DNA from 2 places in the Pseudogracilibacillus sp. SO10305 genome. Region 2 is predicted to be linked to the other one. Evidence: a T-box and tRNA genes for the amino acid it is inferred to sense, from the RefSeq annotation. Region 2 holds a T-box; the other holds one or more tRNA genes.
What was found. A T-box is a leader RNA that pairs with one kind of tRNA and senses whether it is charged. The one in region 2 lies ahead of thrS (threonine--tRNA ligase), so its partner is inferred to be a tRNA-Thr.

Region 1 (3,439 bases), on a different contig from region 2:
TAACAAAAGCAGTAATTATATAAAACAAAAAAACCTGTACATATTTCATAAATGATAACTCACTTTTACCAAAAAAATTAAACAGATAAAAAACATTACTTTTCTATCTGTTTAATGAATGGACGTCGTTCCTATTTTTAATCACTATTCTTTATAAGATTATCTTCATAGTATAACATCATCCATTTCTATTAGAATTCATTCGGGACACTTCGTTCAAAAGATCTTCTGCTGTACACCTATCTCGGCTAAACGTTGTTTGACCATTCATTTTATTTTCATCTACATTAACATCTAAATATTCGATCTGAACATATTCCAGATAATCCGATGCTATTTTATCCCAAATATAATCATTTAAAGAAAATTTCATTACTGTTCTAATAGGCTAGTTGGAATAATCTCCCTTTTCACCCAATTACGTACTAAATTATTTTGTATGTGGCAAAGCATTCGGGAAATTATTAAAGTAAACAGTTCATGACATGGGAATTTTTTAGTTCTTATTATACTATTTTTCGCTCGTACTTATTAATAACACTTTACCATGATCAAGTTTTTCTTCTAATTTTGCTGCCTCGTCTTCCGAAAAGCCAATTACTTCTAATTTATTTCTTAATTCATCCCCTTTCTTATTGAACATATTTTCCATTGCGACTTTCATACCTTCTTCCTCTAATCCAATTACATTTGCATTCACTTTATTCGCAATACGTTTCGTACGATCATCATCATGTGAAATAATATATAAATTTTCTTTCGACACACCATCGTTCAATTGCTTCTCTACCTCTTGAATGACATCTTGATCATCTTGAAACTCTTTCACTTGTGGCTTCAAAGTTAGTTCTTCCTTTCCTGTTTTATTTAAATGTTTCACAGGTAGCTTCTCCTATCTAACGACTTTTAAACATCTTTTTGAGCATTAAATATCGTATATAAAAACAAAACCACTCTAAAAAACATAGAGTGATTAGCTATCATTACTTATATACAATTGATACGAAAATAAATCCAAAACTTGCTGCAAACTTTATATCGACTATTTCTATGTTGGGATTAGATTGCAAAAACGTATTTACTTTATGGTCCAATCCTGTCGTTAGCAAAGCACTAAAGGAAATAAAATTCGTTTTCACCATCCCTTTCAATGTATAAATTACTTTTCATCTTTCTCTTCATAAAGTCTTGAAATTTTACATAATACAATGATCGAATATGTTGTAGAGGTAAAAAAAAGCAAAATAACGAGAACCGACTAATTGACGAAGAACACCTATCCTCGGAAACTCTAAAATAAATATTAACACTATCATAATGATGCGTATAATAGCTGCTTGTATGATTTCATTTACCTTTGTAGCCATACAATCATCCTAAAATTTATAAGTTACGACTCTTCTATATTTACTAAAATTTAGATTAGCAATAATTGTATACCCTTTGATTTTGAGACAAAAACCCTTTCCCACCAATGTGAGAAAGGGTTGATATGTAATAATGTAATATTAGTGTGTCGAATGGCAATAAAACATATTTAGCAGAATGTTAATATATAACCGAAACAAGATTAACCATTTTGAACGTGTTCAAACTTTTTACAGGAAAAACAACATTAAATGTATTTACATACTTTTATCCGAAAGTCCATTTAAAATCAACTTACACTCTTCAAATACTTTTATAAATATAAGCCAGTAGTGAGAATCGAACTCACATCGCCGCCTTACCATGGCGGTGTTCTACCATTAAACTATACTGGCATTTAAAAAAATCATCATTTCATACATCTCAGCAAAATTCTTAAGTAATTAAATCACTTCATCATACTATTTTCAAATATCCAATAATATGTATTTTCCATACAAAATAAATGTTTTGCCACAAAACTACGAGAGCAAAAAGACATAAAAAAGCTCCACAGGTAGGGTTCGAACCTACGACCGATCGGTTAACAGCCGATTGCTCTACCACTGAGCTACTGTGGAATCATAGTAAATTACTTATACCCGATTGTTTCATGTGTTAACTCTAATGGTCTCGTCGTGCATACGCACTCCTCGCAGACTTCGCTTACGCTCCGTTGCTCTACCACTGAGCTACTGTGGAATCATAGTAAATTACTTATACCCGATTGTTTCGTGTGTAACTTGACGATAGCCGCCTCCGGGCCTTACGGTCCTCGGCGCAGTTTATATGATTTTTTAACAAAAATCATATAATGCTCTACCACTGAGCTACTGTGGAATCATAGTAAATTACTTATACCCGATTGTTTCATGTGTTAACTCTAATGGTCTCGTCGTGCATACGCACTCCTCGCAGACTTCGCTTACGCTCCGTTGCTCTACCACTGAGCTACTGTGGAATCTTCATAAACTTTGTATTGCTCATTTCACTCATATCATAACGAAAATTATTTGTTTGTGCAAATAAAATACTTCTCGTAAATATTTTGAATGAAAATACATGTAAACTCCCATGTAAATCGATTACAATATAATTAGATAATATACAAAAATGGAGGGATGAACGTGCAAATAATAAGGCAATGGTATAAACAAATAAAATTCCAAACGAAAGTTTTAGTACTAATGAATGCTCTTATTTTTATTATTTTTCTAGCATTGTACTTATACATTCATTCCATTACATCACAAAATATTCAAGAGGAAGTTGGTAAAAAAGCACTCGCAGTTTCTGAAGCAATTTCCGCATCTCCAAGCATAATACAAGCATTTGATGAGGATGATCCTTCTGCAAATATTCAAGTTTACACAGATGCCATTCAACATAAAATTGATGCCGAATTTATCGTCGTTGGGGATAAAAATGAAGTAAGACTTGCGCATCCACTTAAAGATCGAATTGGCAAGAAAATGGTTGGGGATGATAATGAACGGGCCCTCCAAGATGGTAAGTCTTATATTTCTAAAAAAGAAGGGAGTATTGGGTTATCTATTCGAGGGAAAAGTCCTATCATAAAAGATGGAGATATTGTTGGAGTTGTTTCCGTTGGATATTTATTAGAAGATATACATAAACTCGTATGGAAGCAAAATACACCAATTTTGTTTTTACTTATCGTATTTTTAGGAATAGGTATGGCCGGCGCCTTTCTTATTGCTCAACATTTAAAAAAATTACTACATAAAATGGAACCAGAAGAAATTGCCTCCCTTTTATTACAAAAGGAGGCCATTTTACAATCTGTTAAAGAAGGAATCATTGCCGTCGATATACATAATCGAATTACATTAATAAATGAAGCAACAAAAGAAATGTTACAAATAGAAACCGATGTAATCGGAAAACGATTAGATGCCATTTTATCCTTCCCGTTACTACACTATGCCAAAACAAATGAAATGAGTCAAGATACAGAATATATCATTAAAAATGAACCAGTTTTAATGAATGTACTCTCTCTGAAAATGGA
Region 2 (3,439 bases):
CGATGAGCAAATTGAACGTAATTTAAATAAATTGTATGAATATATTACACAATCACATCAATGTGATCGTTGTACGAGTGTTGAAACGTGTAAAAATATGTTGCAAGGATATTCACCCATTCTGGAATACAAGAATGAAGAAATCCATATATCGTATGAAAAATGTCGGAATCGATTAGCTGAAGAAGCACAAACTGAGCAGAGTGATTTAATAAGAAGTGTTCATATGCCGAAAGAGATTTTAGAAGCACGTATTGATGATGTGCATATTGATCAAAATCGTACGAATGCCATTAAAAATATGACGCAGTTTTTAAATGCGGCAGAAGAAAAACTACCAGAACGTGGGATTTTCTTCTCTGGACCGTTCGGTGTTGGAAAAACATATTTACTTGGCGTCATTGCTAATCGATTGAAACAATTTAATATTTCATCGATGCTTATTTATATGCCAGAATTCGTACGAGAAATGAATGCATCTATTAAAGACAATACAGTACAACAAAAAGTTGATGCTTTTAAAAGAGCCGATGTTCTTATGTTAGACGATATCGGGGCTGAAACATTATCTGCATGGTTCCGTGATGAAGTACTTGGCGCAATTTTGCAATACCGTATGATGGAGAAATTGCCCGTGTTTTTCACATCGAATTATACGATGGCTCAATTAGAAGAAATTTTAGCAACAACGACAAGAGGCGATGTCGAAAAGGTTAAAGCAGGTCGTATTATGGAACGTATTAAACAAGTTAGCATCGAAGTGCCTGTAAATGGAGAAAATCGTAGAAGATAATGTAAGCTATAAAGTTATACAATTTTATATAAATCATTCATGAAACCGTTCATACATCCATATAGTGATAATACATATATGGATGAAGGACGGTGTTTATTTGCGAAAAATTTATTTTCATTGCGAAGACGAACTCATGTATTTTTGTGAACTTCTATTTCAAAAAGAAAAGAAAATCCACTTACATTGGGAAAATCAAAGTCGACATAAAAATGAACTGACCATTTTACAACATGTGCCAGATGATAGTATAAAAGCATGTATGATCCAACTTTTTATGCAATTTCGATTTCACCGTATGATGAAAGAAATCATTCAAGATACATTTCATTACGATAAAGATGAAGAGGTTGAAGCGATTATGCATTGGACAGATTGGGTCATTACTGCGAATATTCATCATGAGAGATTGTACAAGCACCATGAAACATTTCAAAAATTTTTACGGCCATTATTTTCACGTTATATTTTTGATCGAACATATATCCATTTTGATGAGATGTGTTTATTTTCTCGCCAAGAAGTAAAACGAAAAATGACCCAAATTGTCGGTTATGCAATTGATGAGTGGAAAGAAGAGGAACGATACCAGCATTTTATTCATGCAATTCGTGTATACATTCAAAGCCGACCGAGCAAAATAGATGAAATACATATTTTACATGAAGATACATTTCAATTTTTTACATATCGTGGAGAAAAAATTGTGCAAGAACAAATTGAGCATCATTTAGAAAAAGAACCGTTATATTTATTTGGAATCGATACATTAGAATATGATGTCACACCAGTCATTACATTTTTACCAAAACAAATATATGTGTATACAGACGATTTAGCAGATACAAAGGTAACAGCTTTACGTAATATTTTTGAAGAAAAAGTGACCCCATTGCAAAAAAAGTATTTTCCGTTTCGTGTGAAGGAAAATTAATTGAAAAAAATTTATATTATTGGTATACTTTTTAATAGAAAAAGTTGATATGAGAAGTTATGAAAAGGACACGATTGTTTCAAGTAATCATAGACAGGAAAAGAAGCCATTGACTGAGAGCTTTTGCTATTGATTCGAAATAATTACCACCTTTGAACTCTACAATGGAAATAATAGTATATTGTAGCGGATTTCACCGTTAACGAAAGAATGAAGTCGAATCATTTTTACGTATTTATTACGTTTCGAAAATGAGGGTGGAACCACGAATATATACTCGTCCCTTTAGTTTTTAAGGGAGGAGTATTTTTATTTTTACAAGCATAATTTCAACTATATAAGAAGGAGTGTTTTAGAATGATTACAATGACGTTTCCTGATGGAAATACAAAAGAGTTTGAACAAGGGGTAACAGGGGAAGAAATTGCCCAATCAATTTCACCCGGTTTAAGAAAACAAGCGGTAGCAATTAAGCTAGACGGTGAACATTATGATCTACGACGCCCAATTGAAAAAGATGCCGCGATTGAGATCATTACATACCGTGATGAAGAAGGTATTGATATTATGCGTCACTCGACAGCACACTTACTAGCTCAAGCTGTCAAACGTTTATTTGGTGATGTGAAATTTGGTGTTGGTCCGGTAATCGAAGAAGGGTTTTACTATGATATGGATTTAGAACATGTTATTACACCAGAAGATTTACCAAAAATTGAAAAAGAAATGCAACGTATTATTGACGAAAATTTAGAAATTGAGCGTATTGAAGTATCACGTGAGGAAGCGAAAAAAATGTTCGAGGAAATTGGGGACGATTTAAAATTAGAATTAATCGATGCCATTCCTGAAGACGAACAAGTAACGATTTATAAGCAAGGCGAATTTTTTGACCTTTGTCGTGGAGTTCATGTACCACAAACTTCGAAAATTAAAGCATTTAAACTATTAAGTATTTCTGGAGCTTACTGGCGAGGAGATAGTGACAATCAAATGTTGCAACGTATTTACGGAACGGCATTTGAAAAAGAAAAAGAAGTAAAAGATTATTTACAACTTTTAGAAGAGCGTAAAGAACGCGACCATCGAAAATTAGGAAAAGAATTAGAGATCTTTACTATTTCTCAAAAAGTGGGACAAGGTTTACCATTATGGTTACCAAAAGGAGCAACAATTCGTCGTATTATTGAGCGTTATATTGTAGATTTAGAAGAAAAATTAGGATATGACCACGTCTATACACCTGTATTAGGAAGTGCAGAGCTGTATAAAACTAGTGGACATTATGACCACTACCAAGAAGATATGTTCCCAGTTATGGATATGGACAATGAAGAGCTTTTCCTACGTCCAATGAACTGTCCACACCATATGATGGTATATAAAAACAATTTATATAGTTATCGTAACTTACCTGTTCGAATTGCTGAACTTGGTATGATGCACCGTTATGAAATGTCTGGAGCGTTAGCAGGGTTACAACGTGTAAGAGGAATGACGTTAAACGATGCCCATATTTTTGCTCGTCCAGACCAAATTAAAGATGAATTCATTCGTGTCGTCGAATTAATTAAACATGTATATAAAGATTTCGGCATTACAGATTATTATTTCCGTTTATCTTATAGAGATCCTGAAGATAAAGAGAAATATATTGACGATGATTACATGTGGGAAATGGCACAAACAGCATTGAAAGAGACGATGGATGA

Region 1: it encodes a tRNA-Thr, which carries the amino acid that the T-box ahead of thrS (threonine--tRNA ligase) is inferred to sense. The anticodon was not compared.

What each region holds. Positions count from the first base shown of each region.
Region 1 covers NZ_JAXHDE010000011.1:4,989-8,427, reverse strand. The annotation lists gene SPD45_RS09590 (general stress protein) at 512-841, opposite strand; tRNA gene SPD45_RS09585 (tRNA-Thr) at 1,693-1,763, opposite strand; tRNA gene SPD45_RS09580 (tRNA-Asn) at 1,917-1,988, opposite strand; gene SPD45_RS09575 (sensor histidine kinase) at 2,535-3,439, shown strand, end outside.
Region 2 covers NZ_JAXHDE010000005.1:84,955-88,393, forward strand. The annotation lists gene dnaI (primosomal protein DnaI) at 1-793, shown strand, start outside; gene ytxC (sporulation protein YtxC) at 894-1,727, shown strand; T-box leader at 1,778-2,015, shown strand; gene thrS (threonine--tRNA ligase) at 2,085-3,439, shown strand, end outside.